Regions from separate parts of the Pseudoalteromonas sp. L1 genome, predicted to be linked through region 3. Evidence: predicted binding sites of a transcription regulator. Region 3 holds the regulator's gene; each other region holds the start of a gene.
The links. Region 3 encodes sigma-54, which starts transcription at its own class of promoters, with help from an activator protein. Its sites were predicted from a motif close to GTTGGCACGNNNNTNGNNT; they were not measured.

Region 1: a site for sigma-54 is predicted at 4,558-4,576, ahead of L3V38_RS19155 (YggN family protein). Genes of this name have one in related genera too.
Region 2: a site for sigma-54 is predicted at 4,245-4,263, ahead of L3V38_RS13895 (BON domain-containing protein). Genes of this name have one in related genera too.

Annotation. Positions count from the first base shown of each region.
Region 1 is NZ_JAKKCT010000009.1:20,718-26,975, reverse strand. Features, by position in the region: gene L3V38_RS19190 (cytochrome b/b6 domain-containing protein) at 1-138, opposite strand, end outside; gene L3V38_RS19185 (AzlC family ABC transporter permease) at 246-953, shown strand; gene L3V38_RS19180 (AzlD domain-containing protein) at 950-1,249, shown strand; gene L3V38_RS19175 (iron-containing alcohol dehydrogenase) at 1,246-2,400, opposite strand; gene L3V38_RS19170 (LysR family transcriptional regulator) at 2,561-3,427, shown strand; gene L3V38_RS19165 (glutathione peroxidase) at 3,495-3,977, shown strand; gene L3V38_RS19160 (hypothetical protein) at 4,033-4,221, opposite strand; gene L3V38_RS19155 (YggN family protein) at 4,612-5,412, shown strand; gene L3V38_RS19150 (PLP-dependent aminotransferase family protein) at 5,465-6,258, opposite strand, start outside.
Region 2 is NZ_JAKKCT010000004.1:206,464-212,721, forward strand. Features, by position in the region: gene hutC (histidine utilization repressor) at 1-63, shown strand, start outside; gene L3V38_RS13875 (NADP-binding protein) at 68-838, opposite strand; gene L3V38_RS13880 (methyl-accepting chemotaxis protein) at 961-2,985, shown strand; gene L3V38_RS13885 (hypothetical protein) at 2,970-3,179, opposite strand; gene L3V38_RS13890 (YqaE/Pmp3 family membrane protein) at 3,423-3,581, opposite strand; gene L3V38_RS13895 (BON domain-containing protein) at 3,643-4,209, opposite strand; gene L3V38_RS13900 (LiaF domain-containing protein) at 4,539-5,198, shown strand; gene L3V38_RS13905 (VOC family protein) at 5,418-5,834, opposite strand; gene pmbA (metalloprotease PmbA) at 5,965-6,258, opposite strand, start outside.
Region 3 is NZ_JAKKCT010000005.1:281,180-287,437, reverse strand. Features, by position in the region: gene rapZ (RNase adapter RapZ) at 1-57, opposite strand, end outside; gene ptsN (PTS IIA-like nitrogen regulatory protein PtsN) at 58-510, opposite strand; gene hpf (ribosome hibernation promoting factor) at 514-801, opposite strand; gene L3V38_RS16420 (RNA polymerase factor sigma-54) at 828-2,324, opposite strand; gene lptB (LPS export ABC transporter ATP-binding protein) at 2,433-3,158, opposite strand; gene lptA (lipopolysaccharide transport periplasmic protein LptA) at 3,155-3,676, opposite strand; gene lptC (LPS export ABC transporter periplasmic protein LptC) at 3,666-4,220, opposite strand; gene kdsC (3-deoxy-manno-octulosonate-8-phosphatase KdsC) at 4,217-4,768, opposite strand; gene L3V38_RS16395 (KpsF/GutQ family sugar-phosphate isomerase) at 4,771-5,742, opposite strand; gene L3V38_RS16390 (calcium/sodium antiporter) at 5,746-6,258, opposite strand, start outside.

The DNA of each region.
Region 1 (6,258 bases), on a different contig from region 3:
TGCAAGGGTGAAATACCCTGCTGCAAAGTGCAACTCAAGCATGCCCTCTTCGGCACTAAAATAAAGTGTCGCGATAGCCGCAACCAACAACCAATGGAAACTTCTTATAAAGCCATCCCATACTTTAACTTTAGACATTGTAACCCTCCCTAAGAAATGTATATTATTGCAAACTTCGACGATTTTGACACACTCCAATAATAGGTGTTTTGATCTGAGCCATAACAACAAACAAGAGCGATAAGATGCAAAAACCCATTCTAAAAGCCTTACTTAAAGGTTTTTTTGACATGCTCCCCTTATGCCTTGCGGTATTACCTTGGGGAATTTTATGCGGCTCTTTAGCAATTCAAAATGGGTTTAGCGCATTTGAAACACAAGCGATGTCGTTACTGGTATTTGCAGGGTCTGCGCAGCTGGTCGCCATAGAATTAATGGCTGGCAATACGCCGCTTTTAACTATTTTGTTTACCACACTCATTATTAGCTCGCGGCACTTTTTATATGGCTTGGCAGTACGCCACAAGGTCATCGATCAGCCTTTTCGTTGGCGGCTTCCCGTTAGTTTTGTTCTCACTGATGAATTATTTGCTTTCTCGCACCATCGTAAAGCTTATCGAACAAAAGTACGCCTTATTTATGCTTTAAGTGCTGGGTTTAGTTTTTATATTGCGTGGAATATTTGGACCCTGCTAGGCATAGTCGCGGGAAGCTTGCTCCCCGATTTAACAAATCTTGGCCTTGATTTTGCCATTGCAGCCACTTTTATTGCTTTAGTTATTCCTGGCGTAAAGAACCTTGCTACCTTGGCGACCGTGATCACCGCAGGTGCAGTTGCAACGCTATTGAAAAGCCAAGGCTTTCAACTGTGGCTAGTCACAGCGGCCCTTATAGCTATGACGGTGGGTTATGTAATTAGTCGCTGGCGAGCAAAAGAGGAGCACGTACAATGATGACAACTATTTTATTGATGGCGTGTATCACCTTCTTCACCCGTTACTTATTTTTACACCGTGCGCTACCGTTTAAAGTCGGTCCGAAAATGCAGCAATTTTTAAGTTTTAGTGCCCCTGCAGTACTTACCGCAATTTGGGTACCCATTGTGTTTATTAATGACGAAGGGATAAATCTAGATTGGCAAAATCCCTACCTAAGTGCTGCAATCGTATCCGTTATTGTGGCTTATAAAACACACAATATTTACTACACAACACTGGCAGGGATGGGATTATTTATAATCTTAAGTTAGACACTTGCAAGTAAAATCGCGCGACTTTTCTCAAGCGTAACTTGCTCGCGCTCACCAAGAGCCGTCATACCATGACGCTCAAGCTGAGCCACAAGTTTATCGGCAACACTGTCATCCAACTCGTAATCGCTTAAGCGAGTTGGCATTTTAACACTGTGGAAAAATGCTTCTGTTGCAGCTATCGCGTTATCAATTGCCGTATCTTCATCGCTAATATCAAGGCCTAATACTCGCTCAGCATATTGCAATAACTTGCCACGCTTAGTGTCTTTTTGCTCTGCCATCATACGTGGTAATACAATCGCTAATGTTTGAGCGTGATCCAAGCCATACACAGCAGTCATTTCATGACCAATCATGTGAGTTGCCCAGTCTTGCGGAACGCCAGCACCAATTAGACCATTGAGTGCCATAGTCGCTGACCACATAATATTAGCACGCACTTGATAGTTATCGGGTTCAGAGAATGCTTTAGGACCTTCTTCGATAAGCGTCATTAAAATCCCTTCAGCAAAGCGATCTTGTAATTTGGCACCCACATCATAAGTTAGGTACTGTTCCATCGTATGCACAAACGCATCAACAATACCATTCGTTACCTGACGCTCAGGTAATGAGAATGTCACAGCAGGGTCTAGCACAGCAAAACGAGGACGCACAAACTCACTAGCAAACGGCAGTTTATCTTGTGTCTCTAAGTTTGATACCACGCTGAAGGTGTTCGATTCAGACCCTGTTGCAGGTAAGGTTAAAACAACACCCAATGCGACTGCTGACTTTACTTCAGCGCCTTTTGCTAAAATATCCCATGGTTCGCCAGCAAACTCAGCTGCAGCTGCGATGAACTTGCTACCATCAACTACAGAACCACCACCAACCGCGAGGATGTAGTCAATTTGCTGCTCTTTAACTAGTTCGACTGCTTTCATGCACGTTTGGTAGCTAGGGTTTGGTTCAATACCAGCAAACTCAAACCAAGTATGCTCGCTTAATGCGGTTTTAACTTGATCATACACACCATTTTTCTTAATGCTGCCGCCGCCATAAGTAACCAGTACCTTGGCATTTTTTGGGATCTCATTTTGAATTTCTTTAATTTGTTGTTCACCAAAATGAATTTTGGTTGGATTCTCAAAGCTAAAATTTAACATGCTTACTCTCTCATATTTGTGAGTATTAATCAGTGACCCGGCTATTGTAGTTATTTTTATATAGGGATAAAGGATGGAAATAAATAATCACTTTTGCAGACATGCAACAATAATCATCATAAACTAGTCGTAATTAAATGCAGCATCCTAAGGGTCGAAAATGTGGCAAGGCTTAGAAGAGTTCTTATATGTCGTTGAGCATGGTAGCTTTACGCATGCAGCCAAGGCTATGGAAGTATCCACCTCACACATAAGTCGGCAAGTACAACAGCTGGAGAACCGTTTAGGTTCCGTATTATTTCAACGCACCACACGAAAAATTAGCCTCACTGATGCAGGGCGTGAATACGCCGTTAAATTAAAAGCGATACGCCAAGAATTGATTGATGCAAACAATCAATTACAGGGCGAACAACGCCAACCAAAAGGCCTAATACGTATTACAGGTGCTGGCGAATTTGTAGCAAACCAAGTCGCTCCCAAAGTCGCAGAGTTTGTCAAACGCTACCCTGAGGTTGAAGTCGACCTCGACTTTAATAGTCGTAACGTTAACTTAGTTGAAGAAGGTTTTGACTTAGCTATTCGCTTTGGCAGAATGCAAGACTCAAATTTAATTGCACGACCACTCTGTAAACGCGTAATGACACTCGTAGCAAGCCCAGAGTATTTAGCTAATCACCCAACTCTTAATACGCCTTTTGATCTCACTGAGCATAACTGTCTAATTACCATGCGAAAACGCTGGCGATTTAATATTGATAATCAAGTTAAAGAGGTTCGCATTGATGGTAATTGGCGTAGCAACCATCCACAAGCTATTTTAAATGCTGCTGTTGCGGGTGTTGGTATTGCACACCTTGCTCTGGATATTGTTGAACCTTATTTAAATAATGGCCAATTAGTGAGTGTACTTGATGAGTTTCAAGTCAGCGATAATGCATCTTGGTTAGTATACCCTCGCAAAGATCTATTACCGTTTCGCGTACGTTTGCTGATAGAACATTTAACCGATGCATTCACTGATTAAAATTTACGCTTTTAGAAAAATCTCAAGCAAGTTAGAATCAGTGTAACAATAATAAAAAGTTATCATTATGAGCGAATTTTACCAACTTTCTGCTACTAGCCTTCAAGGCCAAACTATCGACTTTTCCGACTTTGAAAATAAGGTTGTGCTCGTGGTAAACACAGCCAGTGAATGCGGTTTTACGCCACAGTATGAAGGACTCCAAAAGCTACATGAAAAATACCATGATAAGGGCTTAGTAATTATAGGTTTTCCCTGTAATCAATTTGGTAAGCAAGAACCCGGTGACGCTAAAGAAATAAAAGAGGGCTGTCTAATCAACTATGGTGTCAGCTTTTTAATGATGAGCAAAGTTGATGTAAACGGCGAACACGCACACCCCGTTTTTCGACATCTAAAGTCCGAATTACCAGGCTTTATCACCCGCAAAATAAAATGGAACTTTACCAAGTTTTTAATTGGCAAAGATGGTAAAGCCATTAAACGCTTTGCACCACTAACAAAACCAGAGCAAATAGAATCAACCATTGTAGCAGCATTACATAAATAAAGCGTACGTCAAAAAGCAATAAAGAGGCGCTGCGCCTCTTTATCTAAATTTATACTTAGTCGTTCAAATAATCATCAAAATCATCTTCACCTAAGTTTCTTCGCAAGCGTTTTTGTTCAAGATAGTCTTCCAACTTCTTCTTAACGCGTTGCTTTTTCTTGTCGTGTTGATTACGCCCGACCATTTCGTACTCGTCTTCAACAAAATCGTCATCTAGCGCGTCATAACTAAATGTCTTACCCACAACCCACTCCATAAAGTGTTTGAGACCAATTCAACGGTTTTAAATTTATTCCATGAATTGGCAAAGTTTAAAAAGCTCAGTAGTAATTTAGTACCTAAAAACTACCAAAATAAAGCCATACCCCCATGCTAAATAGGTGATATGTCAATATTGTGAATAAATAGCGCTAAATTCGATTTCTGAAAAGTGAGAGTTTTTTATCGTTTCGATAAAACTCATTTATGTATATGGATTTTTTGGTTAATTTGACCAAAAAATGGTTAAAAATTAATTTTTATTTCTTATCCACAAATGAATAAAAACAAGCAAGCTTTTGATATTAAATAACTTTAAAAGCTTGGCACTCTATTTGATTACTAAATTTTGTCATTTCAAACAGGAAAGAAAAAAATGAAAAAGTTATTGTTAGCAAGTTCTTTATTTATCGCCACAAGTGCTATGGCTCATAACGATAATGATACAAATATTTCATTCAGTGGTGAGCAATGTGATGTTGAATTTAAAAATGATGTTCGTATTACGCCAAGCGAGCTAGAAGTTTACACAGCCGATAATCGTACTATGAAAATCATCAACCAAAATAATCTATATATTGATGGTCAAAGCGTATCCCTCAATTCTTCGCAGCAAGAGGCTATTGCCGCTTATTCCGACAGCTTACGCAGCCAACTCCCTGAGGTGGCAAACATCGCGCTTGATGGGGTAAAAATCGCAGGTGTAGCAATCGAAGAAGTTGCCAATGCTTTTAATATTGACGGCCTAAACGACATATCTGAATTAATGGATGACATTAGCGTAGAAGTGCAGAACGCTTTCTATCAACAAGGTGCATTCACTATGGGTCAGCAAAATTTCGAAAAGTTTGGCCAAAACTTTGAGAATCAGTTTGATGAGCAAATCGAATCAGCGGTTGAGTCAGCCATGATGCAATCAATGGGCAGTATTTTAGTTGCTCTTGGCTCTGAATTAATCGGCTCAGGTGGTGATATGGATGCTTTTGAAAAGCGCATGGAAAACATGGGTGAACAAATCGAAGCGCGCGTAGAAACCCAAGCCGCACAACTAGAAGAGCGTGCCGATGCACTCTGTGGCAGTTTTGCAGATATTGCCCATAAAGAGCAAGAGCTAGTCGCTTTAGTACCTGAATTAAAAGAATACCAGCTGTTCACATTTAAACAGCATGCTGAGTAAGATATCCCTGAACCAACGCACTTGGTTTTGCGCAGAGCTTGCTCTGCGCTTTTTATTTTTTGGCTAATACTGTGAGCTGCGACAAGGTTTTAATTGCTTGTTCTAAATGCTCAGACCAAGGTAAACCATAGCTTAAGCGAAAACAGCTGCGGTATTTTTTACCCGCTGAAAATATTAACCCTGGAGTAATGCTAATCCCCGCCTCTAACGCTAAATGGAATAACTTTACCGCATCATACTGCCCCCCAAGATCAATCCAAATCACACAGCCACCTTGCGGATTACTAATGCGCGCACAACTTGGCATATATTGCTGTAAGCACCAAATCATACGTTCTTTATTTGTACTCAAGCGCTGCCTCAACAAACGCAGATTACGATCGTACTCACCACTGGCGATAAACTCATACAAAGTCCATTGATTAATAAGTGGCGCGGAGCAACTCAGAGCACGTTTATAACGCCTTGCTTGCTCTGCAAACTTGCCCGCAATGATCCAACCAATACGATAGCTTGGTGCAGCTGTTTTTGAAAACGACGCACAGGTGATCACTAAGCCTTTTTTTGAATAAGCTTGCGCTGGCGTAGCACGTTTAGCAGTAAAATGTAGATCGCCATAAACATCGTCTTCTATGAGCACAACGTTACGCTCTTCTAAAAGAGTCACTAACTGCTCGCGTTTAGTCTCTGGCATAAAACTACCAACGGGGTTATTTAACGACGTTGAAAAAACACACGCTTTGATATCATGCTCATCGAGGGCTTGAGCCAAATCATCTAGCCAAATTCCTTCATCAGGACACAGAGGGATTTCCAGCGCCTTTAAGCCTAAGCTTTCAATTAATT
Region 2 (6,258 bases), on a different contig from region 3:
GCACGCTTAGTCTCCCCAGGCAGTAAATATAGACTGGGAGGGCATTTAACCTTTAAAAAATAACCGCTTAAATTGGCCACTGATATTGAAAGCCTAAAGACTCAATTGCCGAGCCATCAATGATTCGCATCTTGGCCTCATCGCTGGTAAAACTTGGCTCAGAGCTACCCTGCTCGGCACACTTTTGCTGGTAATAATCAACTTTTGTTGGGTGAGCAGGATTGACTACATTATAGATTGCAGATGCATCTGACCAACCTTCAATCAACTTGAAAATAGCATGAATAACATCGTCTCGATGCACCATATTGACGAGTTGTTGGCTTGAACTCTTAAGCTCCTTACCTGCAACAAACCGCCCTGGTTCACGGTTTGGCCCAACTAGCCCTGCCAGCCGCAATACTTTACCGCCCGCTTGTAGCACGCATTGTTCGGCATCATACAAAAGCTGTTGGCGAGGTGATGAACATTCAATAGTACTTTGCTCTGTATATGTATTATCAGCGTTGTTATACACACCCGTTGAAGAACATAAAATAACCCCACGGCATTGCAGCGATTTAGCTAACTCTAAACTAGCAGAAAGCGTTGCTAGGTAATCACTTTGACTATCACGACTTTTAGGTGGAATAGCACATACCCACCACGCGTCCTTTAAAGAGACAGTATGCTTCAATCCACTTGGTTGTAATATCAATTGGCGTTGAAAGTCATAGTCATGCTTGACCTCTCTTCTTGTGCCTTGCACCTGCCAACCTAACTCCTTTGCCTTAAGACAAAGTGCTTCCCCTAGCCAGCCAGCGCCTAGTACCACTAATTTATTATCATTAACAATCACTTGGTGACATCCCCTTGTGTTATGTATTATTTTATTAACAAACTTTACTTTGCCTTGTAGCGATTTGGGTGCAAATATGATTAGATAGATTACTCTAGCTAATAATAAAAACACGTGCACCTATGTTAAACAACCTCTCTTTACGTAAAAAAATATTACTTCTCATCGGTGGGACGATCAGTGTACTACTTATCATCGCGTCGAGCTTTTTTGTTAGTCACATTGCTGACTTATCACGACAAGCAATTCAGCGAGAAGCTGACAGTTATCTACAAAGTGAGCGACTTTCAATGCAAGGTTACTTTGCTCGCTATGGTAAAGTTGTTGAAACTTTTATTACTAACCCACATTTAGTGAATTGGTTTGAAAATTGGACTGAGCGTGATCAACCACTTGATAACCAACCTGGGTACGACAGCATCAATCAAGACTTTGTACGCATCAGTGGTAATGATGACAACATTCTATCTGCTTTTTTTGCCTCAGCAACCACCGGTGAATACTTTAAAGAAAATGAGCGTACTACACACTTTAATGGTGACCCCTATTACGCTTATAAACGTGGTTGGTGGCAAGACGCGTTAGCAATAAACAAGCTCTATGTCGGCCCTATTTCCGTTGACTTAACCACAGGCAACGCATCGGCGGTTGTACAACAACCAGTGTATAACCAAAATAAACTCATTGGTTTTGGTGGTGTCGACTTACAGCTCAACAATATTAACGACATGGTCGAGAATATTCGTTTCAACGGTCAAGGATTTGGTTTTTTACTTGATGGCAACCAAAAAGTTGTGCACCTTTCAAAACGAACAGGTCACAAACTATCAATTACCGACGAAAGCCCAAATGGCAAAGAAGGCCTAGAAGCGCTGGAGAAACAATTTAACGATACATCAGGCTTTAGCGAATTAAATCGTGTTATGAAAAGTAAAAAAGACGGTAGTAGCTTCATCACTTTTAAAGGAGAAGAGTATTACGTTGTCTTCAATCGCCTTGAATTAGAAACCCCTTATCTTGATTGGTATGTAGGTATTTTAATTCCAACCAGCATGATTGATGAGCCTGTCAATGATGCCGTAATGACAACCACAACATCAGTGATCATTATTCTCGCGATTATCATTGCAATGATCTTTTGGGCTACGCAAATGATCACCAAACCATTGACTAAGCTAACTTATATTATGCGTGATATCGCCTCAGGAGATGGCGACCTAACACAAAAAATTGATATAAAAAGTCACGATGAAGTGGGTCAATTAGCCCTGCATATGAACACCTTTATCGATAAATTGCGTGCAATGATGCTCAATACTGCAGCGCAAGCGGAGCAGTTAAGCCAAGCAGCTTCACAGCTAAAAACAGTGTCACAAAAAACCAATGATGAAATTCAACAAGAGAAACAACAGGTAGACAGTGTTAGTGCAGCAGTCACTGAAATGGCCTCAACAGTACTCGAAATTTCGCGCAATGCACAAAATACCAATAATGCTGCTGAACAAGTACAAACCATTACTGTTGATGGCACAAAACGTTCTACACAGGCTCAGTCAGTCATGACCGCATTAGCAAGTCACATTGGTGAAGCGTCTAAAGTCGTTGCTGGTCTTGAGCAAGAAAGTGGCAATATTGGTGCCGTCATCGATGTGATCAACTCTATTGCAGAACAAACTAATTTACTGGCTCTTAATGCTGCCATTGAAGCAGCGCGTGCAGGCGAGCAAGGTCGAGGTTTTGCTGTGGTTGCTGATGAGGTTCGTTCATTGGCAAGCAGAACGCAAGAGTCAACTGATGATATTCGTAATATGATCAGCCGATTGCAACAGATTGCTCAGCAAGCATCAACGATGATGCAACAAGGACAAGAGCGCGCTGAAGGTTCTGTTGAACAAACACAAATTGTGCTTACAGCACTGCAAGACATCGCACAATCAGTGACAAATGTGCAAGATCAAAGTCATCAAATTGCGACTTCAACGGAGCAACAAACGGTAGTCGCAGAAGATATCAATAACAGCCTTGCGGCTATTAACCATTTAGTGAATAGCACGGCAGATCATGCTCATGAATTGGCTGATGAAGCCCGTGATTTGAATGAGTTAGCAGTCTCGTTAAATAAAACGGTTAATCAGTTTAAGTTATAAAGATAAATTGCTGATGTGATTAAAAACCCGATATCACCTGAAGATAATATCGGGTTTTTATCGTCAGCCTTCCCTGTTACCTGCGGCGCAACTGCTTTCGCATGATCCATAAAGTCTTGCCACTGCTGCTGATTCCATAAAGCAGCTCCTTGTTTGTCCATTCCTTGTTTTGATTGCGTTTGTACTTGTTCCATATAGTCACCTCCTTACGCTAGCTTCATCCATTTTAGGTTCCTTACCACTTGCCGCTCCTTAGCAATTATCCGTTCACTTTTTCCATAAAGCGTTGCCATTGTGCGCTTGTCCATAACGCCTTGTTACTTCCTTGCTTTCCATTATGCTTTGCTACGTTTTCCATTATGTAACTCCTTGCGGTTTATAATCCGTTATTCCTACAGCTTTTCCATGCTGTGCTCCTAAGTCATCCTTGTGTGCAATTATCGTTTAGCAATGATATACACAGCATGAATCAAGCCTGGAATGTACCCTAATAAGGTTAAAAGAATATTAATCCAGAATTGTGCACCTAAACCTACCTGTAAAAATACACCTAAAGGGGGAATTAAAACTGACAATATAATGCGAATTAAGTCCATGATTCACTCCTTGAAAACAAAATAAAAACCCAGCCAAAGCTGGGCTTTCATTAATTACTTATTATTCAGCAACAATCGTTAATTCATCGATTACTTTGCGAACATCTTCAGCATTTTCTGCAATGCTTACTGCAAGCTGTTTTTCAGCTTCTGATTCAACGGTACCTTTAAGGGTTACAACACCTTTATCAGTATCTACATCGATATCAGTACCACCTACTTCAGAATTAAATAGGAAGCGAGTTGTAATCACAGTGCTGATTTTTGCATCTGTTAGATCACTTTCAGCTGAATCACCTTTCTCTTTTTTGGCGTGCTTAGCTTTCATGTCTTTTACGACTGTAAGCTTGTTTTCAACATCAGTTACGCCATCTAAGCTTAATACCAGCTCTTCTGCTAACTCTTTATCAAGCTCACTATTCACTTTACCAGTTAGTACAACCTTGCCATTTTTTACATCTGTGTTGATGTCAAAGTTGTTTAGATTTGTGTTCATTAAAAGAACAGTTTCTGCCTTACCATCAATCCAAGCGTCTTTACTTTCATTTTCCCAGCTGCTTGCCTGAGCTGACATGCTAGTAGCACCAATAACTAACGCGGCAATCATAGACTTGTTGAATGTATTCATAATCTTTCTCCTTTTGATTAAAGACACATTACTTAATGCGACTTTGATGCCAACTATTTATCACCTTAATATCAATAGGTTACACTTCAATCTATTCAAGACACATATTCTCCTCGGTAACAATTTACAGGCTGCTCGGTAATAAGTTCACAATGTTGCAAAAATAACCAATTAATTGCAGATAACATTAATCTATGGTTAATTTAACGAAGTTGCTAATAAGCCAAAAAACACAACAACTTGATTTTTATATAAATAAAATTTGGCCTAAGCTTTGCTTTATATCGAATAACAGAAGAATCACTTTATAATCACAACAGGGAACTACCATGGCCGTTAAACTCGAAGATCGTCCAATCGATCAAGTAAGAGAAGAAGTCATTGACCAACTCATTTATAACTACAGTCATGCAGTTATTTCAGCTGAAGCATTTGAACGCCGACTAGATCAAGCAATGGCAGCCACGTGCAATGAAGTACTTGTTGAGCTTGTTGCTGACTTAGCGCTAAAAGCTGATACAGATTACAAATCGCATAAGCATGCGCAATTTAAACCTCACTACAGCCATAGCAGTGACAACGAAAACTTACAACTACGCAGTATTCTTGGTTCAAATGAGCGTAGCGGCCAGTGGCTTGTGCCAAAAGAAATTCACCTCACAAACTGCTTAGGCTCAATCGAACTCGACTTTAGCGAAGCGATTTTCCAGCATCAGCATGTCACTATTTACGTAAACTGTATTTTAGGTAACGACGAAATCTACGTGCCTGAACATGTCAATGTGGTATCTAAACTGTTTAGCGTTATTGGCAGCGTAGAAAACAAGTCAGTCGCTCTAAATAAAGGTCAGGGCCCAACCATTACCATTGAAGGTAACGTATGGCTAGGCTCAGTAGAGATCAAAGTAAAGCGTACCATGAAAGAAAAGTTCATCAGCTTTGCCAATAGCCTGAAAGCCAGTTGGAAAGAAATGAACAAGGTGCAGTAAAAGTTGCGAGATATTGTAGGCGCGATTTTACATCGCGCAATAGGAACAAATGACGCAGGGTAAACCTGCACCTACAACCACCACACGAAATAAATTTCACGCTTTTATCAAACCGAAACCACCTTTGTAGGCGCGATTTTACATCGCGCAATAGGTAACAAATGACGCGTGGTAAACCTGCTGCTACAACTACCGCGCGAAATGAATTTCACGGCGAGATCAAAGATCATTATTCCTTTCACTTGGAATATCACTGAAATATTCTACAAACTCCACTTCAAAACCTGCGGGGTCGATAAAATAAACATTTTTACGGTATGGATTTTCTGGGCCGTGTTTATCAATTTCATAACCGGCTGAAACAAGACGTTCAATGACGGCATTAATGTCGTTTGTTACATAAGCAAAATGGGCAAGGCCAACTTGATGACCCGCTAAATCACGATTTTCATCTTCACCGTTATCACTTAATGCAAGGTATTGGTAATCATCACCAAAGTGCAGCCATTTGCGTGGTTTTCCAGACCATGTGCTGTCACCTTGACTACGCACACGCCAGTGCGGGAATGCGACTTTATAAAAGTGCAGCATGGCATCAACATTACTAACAACAAGGTTTACGTGTTCTAAATACATGGTAGTTTTCCTTTTTATTTTTAAACTGCCATCAAGATAAAACCTCAAGTTAAGTTTAGGTAAAGCGTTTTTTCAAATAAAAAAGCCCCACTAAAGTGAGGCTCTTAAAAAATGATTAGTTATTGATGAATTAACTACCCGCAACCTGCATTTGTTCAATTAATACAGAGCCTGTTTGAATACCGCCACGACGCTCAATGTCACCACCTAAGCCAACGACCGCTTTAAACATATCTTTTAAGTTACCAGCAATTGTGATTTCACTTACAGGATATTGGATTTCACCATTCTCAACCCAGAAACCCGCTGCGCCACGTGAGTAATCACCAGTCACCGTGTTCACACCTTGACCCATAAGTTCAGTTACCAATAAGCCTGTGCCCATGGTTTTTAATAGCGCTTTCAAATCGGCATGGGTTTGTTC
Region 3 (6,258 bases):
TCGTAAAGCGACTGATTTACCTGAGCCAGAACGGCCACTGATAATAATTAATTCCATTTATGCCTCTGATGCAATAACTTGAAACAGTTCCTGATCGGTTTTTGCGCTGCGTAACTGTTTACAAAATTCTTTATCTTTTAGTCTATCAGCAATTGTTGATAAGGTCTTTAAATGAAGTTGGCAGTCTCCATCAGGTACGATGAGTGCAACAAAAATATCAACAGGGCGGTTGTCAATTGCATCAAAGTTAATTGGCGATTCGCTCACTATAATAAACGCATGTGGTTTATCAGCACCCGACATACGGCCATGCGGAATAGCAATGCCTCTACCAATTCCTGTACTCCCCAACTTTTCTCGATTGAGTAAAGCATTAAGAATATCTTGCTGCGATAGATGAGGAAGCTGCTCATGAGCGAGTTCGCTGATAAATTCGAGAATTCTTTTTTTGCTATTAAAAAGGACCGCAGCTTTGCTGCAGTCCTGGCTAGTAAGTGAACTAAGTTTCATAATTTAGTGTCGAGCTAATTTCTCTTTGTGTTTAATAACTTGGCGATCAAGCTTATCAATTAGCGAGTCGATGGCCGCGTACATATCTTGATGCTCTGTAGAGGCAAACAGTTCGCCTCCGTTTACATGTAAAGTTGCTTCTGCTTTTTGACTTAATTTTTCTACATCTAGAATGACATGAACATTATTAATATGATCAAAATGCCTTTCTAGTTTCGCAAACTTGGTGTTTACATAGTCTTTTAATGAATCTGTGATTTCTACATGACGACCAGTTAGGTTTAGTTGCATAAGCATTTTCCTTCTATGTAAAACGTCTAAATCAAGCTTTTACGCTGATTAGACGGCGGTATTGCTAGAGACTCTCGGTATTTTGCAATTGTACGTCTAGCTACTTTAATTCCTTGCTCAGCCAATATATCTGCAATCTTACTGTCACTCAATGGCTTCGCTGAGTTTTCTGCGGCAATAAGCTTTTTGATTAAAGCGCGTATTGCCGTTGATGAACACTCGCCACCATTTTCTGTGCTGACGTGGCTTGAGAAGAAATATTTCAACTCAAAAATACCCCTTGGGGTATGCATATATTTTTGCGTTGTTACCCGTGAAATCGTCGATTCATGCATTTCGACCATTTCAGCGACATCATTTAGCACCATCGGCTTCATCGCTTCTGGGCCGTGTTCAAAGAAAGCTTGTTGTTGTTGAACAATACAGTTCGTTACTTTTAATAAAGTATCATTCCGGCTCTCTAAGCTTTTAATAAACCACTTAGCTTCTTGCAGATGAGAGCGAATAAACTGGCTGTCACTGCTTGATTTTACAGAGCGTGACATAGCCGCATACTGGCTGTTTACTCTGATCTTTGGCATACAGTCAGGGTTTAGCTCAACCACCCAACGACCTTTTACTTTTTTTACCGATACATCAGGTATGACGTATTCAGACTCTTCACGTACGATGCTATCTGCAGGCTTAGGGTTCAAGCTATGGATAAGCGTCATCACTTCTTTAAGCTCGTTTTCTTTAAGCTTAGTCTTTTTCATCAAAGTACGATAGTCGCGACTTGCTAATAATTCGATGTGCTCAGATAAAACCATTTTAGTTTCAGCCAAATAAGGTGTATCTGCATCGAATTGACGAAGTTGTATACATAGGCACTCTTGTAAGCTGCGAGCACCAATGCCGACAGGATCAAATAACTGTATTCTTTTTAAGACCGCTTCGACTTCATCAAGTTCTATTTCTTCTTCATCATCATTTTGATTAAAGCTTTCAACAATATCCTCACAACTCACAGTTAAAATACCTGAGTCATCGATAGCTTCGACTATAGCAACAGCAATTGCTTCGTCGGTCGGACTAAATGGAGTCAACTGTAGTTGCCACATCAGGTATTCATGGAGAGTTTCGGTTGACGCACCTTGGTAAATAGACTCATCTTCTGGCATTGGCCCTGACGAGGTTGAAGGGGCTGCACTCATGTACTCATCCCACGTGACATCCATTGCTAGGTCGTCACTGACGGTATCTTTATTGAGTGCATCACTGCTTTCTTGCTCGTATTCACTTGGTGCTTCTTCTGCTGTAGCTGCGACTTGTGAATCATCAGAGTCAGATTTTTGTTCGTTTTTACCGATCGCTTCTTCATTATAATCCGCTTCTTCCACTTCAAGCAGAGGATTACTATCAAGCGCTTCTTGTATTTCTTGCTGGAGATCCAATGTACTAAGCTGCAATAAGCGAATGGCTTGTTGCAGTTGTGGAGTCATTGTAAGTTGCTGGCCCATGCGCAGCTGTAATGATTGCCTCATGTATCCCTAACAATCCTTTTAAATCATTTATTGATACTACTTTGAGTCAATATCAATATGTTGTCATTATTGTAAGTCTAGCAGATGCTCTAGTCGGTGGTGTATTGGTTACAACCTGAATTGCTCGCCTAGATAGACATCGCGTACCGTTTGGTCTGCTAATACGTGCTCAGGCGTGCCTGATGCAATTAGCTCCCCATGAGAAACAATGTAGGCTTTTTCACAAACATCAAGGGTTTCTCGAACATTATGGTCAGTTATTAGTACACCGATACCACGGTTTTTCAAATGCTCTATAATTTTCTTTATATCTAACACTGAAATTGGATCAACACCAGCAAAAGGCTCATCTAGCAGAATAAATTTTGGATCTGCGGCTAATGCTCGCGCGATTTCAACACGGCGACGCTCGCCTCCTGATAGCGCCATACCTTGGCTATCTCGGATGTGCTGAATACTAAATTCATCAAGCAGGTTATTGAGTGTTTCTTCTCGTTGCTGTTTTTTAAGATCTTTGCGTGTTTCAAGAATCGCCATCAGGTTTTGGTAGACTGTCAACTTTCTAAAAATGGATGATTCTTGAGGTAAATAGCCAATACCTAATCGAGCACGATTATGCATGGGTAATAAAGTGATGTCGTTGTCATCAATGCTAATTTTACCTTTGTCGCTTGGCACTAGCCCAACAATCATATAAAAGGTGGTGGTTTTACCTGCACCATTAGGACCTAGTAAGCCGACAATACTGCCTGCTTCGACTTCTAGTCCCACATTTTTGACAACTTGGCGGCCTTTATAGCTCTTTGCTAGCAGCTCTGCTTTTAATGTACTCATGGCTGGCCTTTATCATCTTTTTTATTATCAACAGGCACTAAGATTGTATGCACACGATCCGTTGAGTTTTCGTCTTTTTCAGCACTAATTAGCTGTTGTTCCATGTCATAAGTTATACTTTTTGCGCTGACTTTTTGCCCTGCTTGTGTCACTTGCGCATCGCCAACTAATGTGAGTAAACGCTTTGCTACATCGTAACGAACTTCGTCTGCGCTGGCGCTCATAACCGTGCCATCTTCTTGTTTTTCTTCAAAGTAGGCTGGCTTACCTGTGGCAATGATAAGTGAAACAGTACCATCAACTTCACCTGCATGTGCTTCTAGGCGATCTGCGGTAATACGACGATTACCATGGGTTATTTCTACATTTTCTTCAAAAATCCCTACACCATTTTTTAACTGACCTACTTGGCGATCTGAGCTAATGCTGATAGGAGTACCCGCTTGGTCTGCAGCAGCGCTTGAAAACGCAATCAATAAGCTTGGGATTAGAAGTAATTTTTTAAGTTTATTGGTCATAGTATATGGTTCGTGTATGGTTAGTTAACTCGACGATTTCGGCTTTTAAATCGGCTTTTAAACCTTTACCGGTAATCTTTAAGTTTGGGCCTGTTAATGTAACAGGTTGTTTTGAGTACATGGTCATTTTTTCAATATCGACATTGATATTTTCTGCGTTGATATCTTCAATCATGCCATTATGAGTTAGGTTTTTTGCAACAACGTCACCTTCAAAAATGAGTTGATCGTTTTCGTACAAGGTAGCCTCTTTTGCTTTTACCTGCCAAACCTGTTGATCCCCATAAATGGTAAAAATAGGCTGTTCAAAAAAAGTAAATCCTAATTGCTGGTATAGCTCCATTTTAGCCGCAGCGACTTTATGGCTGATGTTACCTTGCTCATCATACGCAGTTTGCTTTAGCGCAATGGCGGTGTAATCCGGTGTTGCGATTATCTCGTCTTCACTGTTTATTGCGCCTGTTGGTTGGCTAAAGTACGGATACCATAACCAGATCATGCAACAAACAAAAACAATACTCAGTAAAATACGGGCTATATTCATGCGCTGGTTCCATCAGTTGTTAACGCTTTCGCGTTTTCCAGCATTAATAAATCAGTCAGCTCTCGCACAGCACCAAACCCTCCGGGTAACATGGTAGTGTAATGAGCGAGTCTTTTTATAAGTGGGTGAGCATCGTTTACAGCAACGGCAAAGCCTACCTTTTCCATGACGGGTAAATCAGGGCCATCATCACCGATATAAGCTATTTGCTCATCGGTCAAAGCCAGTTTGTCTTTTAATTCTTGATACGCAATAAGCTTGTTTTCTTGACCTTGATAGATGTGTTGTACTGTTAGGCTAGTCATGCGTTGCTGAACTATTTGTGAATGTCGCCCTGTAATAACCGCAACCTCAAAGCCACTATTTATTAATGCTTTGATACCAAAGCCATCTTTGGTATTAAACGCTTTGAGTTCTTCACCGTTATTTCCTAAGTAAATACGGCCATCAGAGAAAACGCCATCAATATCGCAAATGAGTAGTTTTATTTTCTGAGCACGTTGGCTTACATCTGTGCTTAATGGCTGATAAAGCTCGGCAAACGTCATGTTTAAAGTACCCCTGCTTTTAAAAGGTCTTGCATATTAAGTGCGCCAATCGGTGTATTACTTTCATCTATTATTATTAAACCGTTAATGCGTTTTCGCTCCATAATATTCAATGCTTCCGCAGCGAGCATATCTGCATGTGCGGTGGTGCATGAGCGTGTCATTACTTGGCTAATCGATGTGTTATGAATATCGACGCGTTGCTCTAAAATACGGCGTAAATCACCGTCAGTAAACAGACCTGCAAGCTTTTTATTTTCATCGACAATGGCTGTCATACCGAGGCCTTTGGCTGACATTTCTATTAGTGCATCTTTAACACTTTGGGATTCGGTAACGATAGGCGTGGCACTGCCGGTATGCATGACGTCTTCAAGGCTCAGTAATAAGCGCTTACCTAGGCTCCCCCCAGGGTGAGATAAAGCAAAGTCATCGGCAGTAAAACCGCGCGCTTCGAGTAGGGCAACGGCTATCGCATCGCCCATAACTAATGTCGCAGTGGTGCTGGCAGTAGGGGCGAGGCCCAATGGACACGCTTCTTGGCTAACTTTGATGCACACATGGACATCCGATAGCTTCCCCATAGTTGAGTTAGGGTTACCTGTTAGAGATATCATTTTTGCGCCAATACGTTTAATAACAGGGATAATACCAAGCACTTCACTGGTTTCACCTGAATTTGAAATGCACATCACAACATCTTCACGTGTGATCATACCTAAGTCACCATGACTCGCTTCACCCGGATGAACAAAAAATGCAGGGGTGCCAGTACTTGCTAATGTTGCGGCTATTTTATTGCCAATATGGCCTGATTTACCCATACCTATGACGATAATACGCCCTGTGCAATGAAACATTAATTGGCAGGCATGTTCAAAATCAGCATTGATATACTGTTCAATTTCTCTTAATGCTTGCGCTTCAACTTCAAGAACTCGCTTACCTTGCGCAATAAAGCTTTGCTGCGTCATTTGTTATCCTATTTGGCTGAAAATATAGCCTTGGTATGCAATAAATGCGATTAACAATAAACCACCTTCGATTCTATTGATACGACGAGCACCTCTTAAGTTCAATGACATGGCGATTAAAGCAATGGTTGCTCCAATCATAATCAAAGCATCTCGGTTTGCCGCTGAAGGGTCGATGATTGATGGGTTGATAATCCCTGCTAGGGGCAATACTGCCAACAGATTGAATAAGTTCGAGCCAACAATATTACCTAAGGCTAAATCATCCTCATTCTTTAGTACACCGGCAATACAGGCTGCTAGTTCAGGTAAACTGGTGCCGATAGCAATGATGGTTAACCCAATCACCAAGTCGCTTAAGCCAAAGTATTTTGCAATATCTACTGCCGAGCCAACCAGAAAGTGTGAACTGATAGGAAGAAGGATCATACCCACAACAAGCCAAAACAAAGCTGAGCCTGTAGAAACATTATCCGGGATATCTTCACATGCTTCAGAGACGAAAGGGTCATCCGC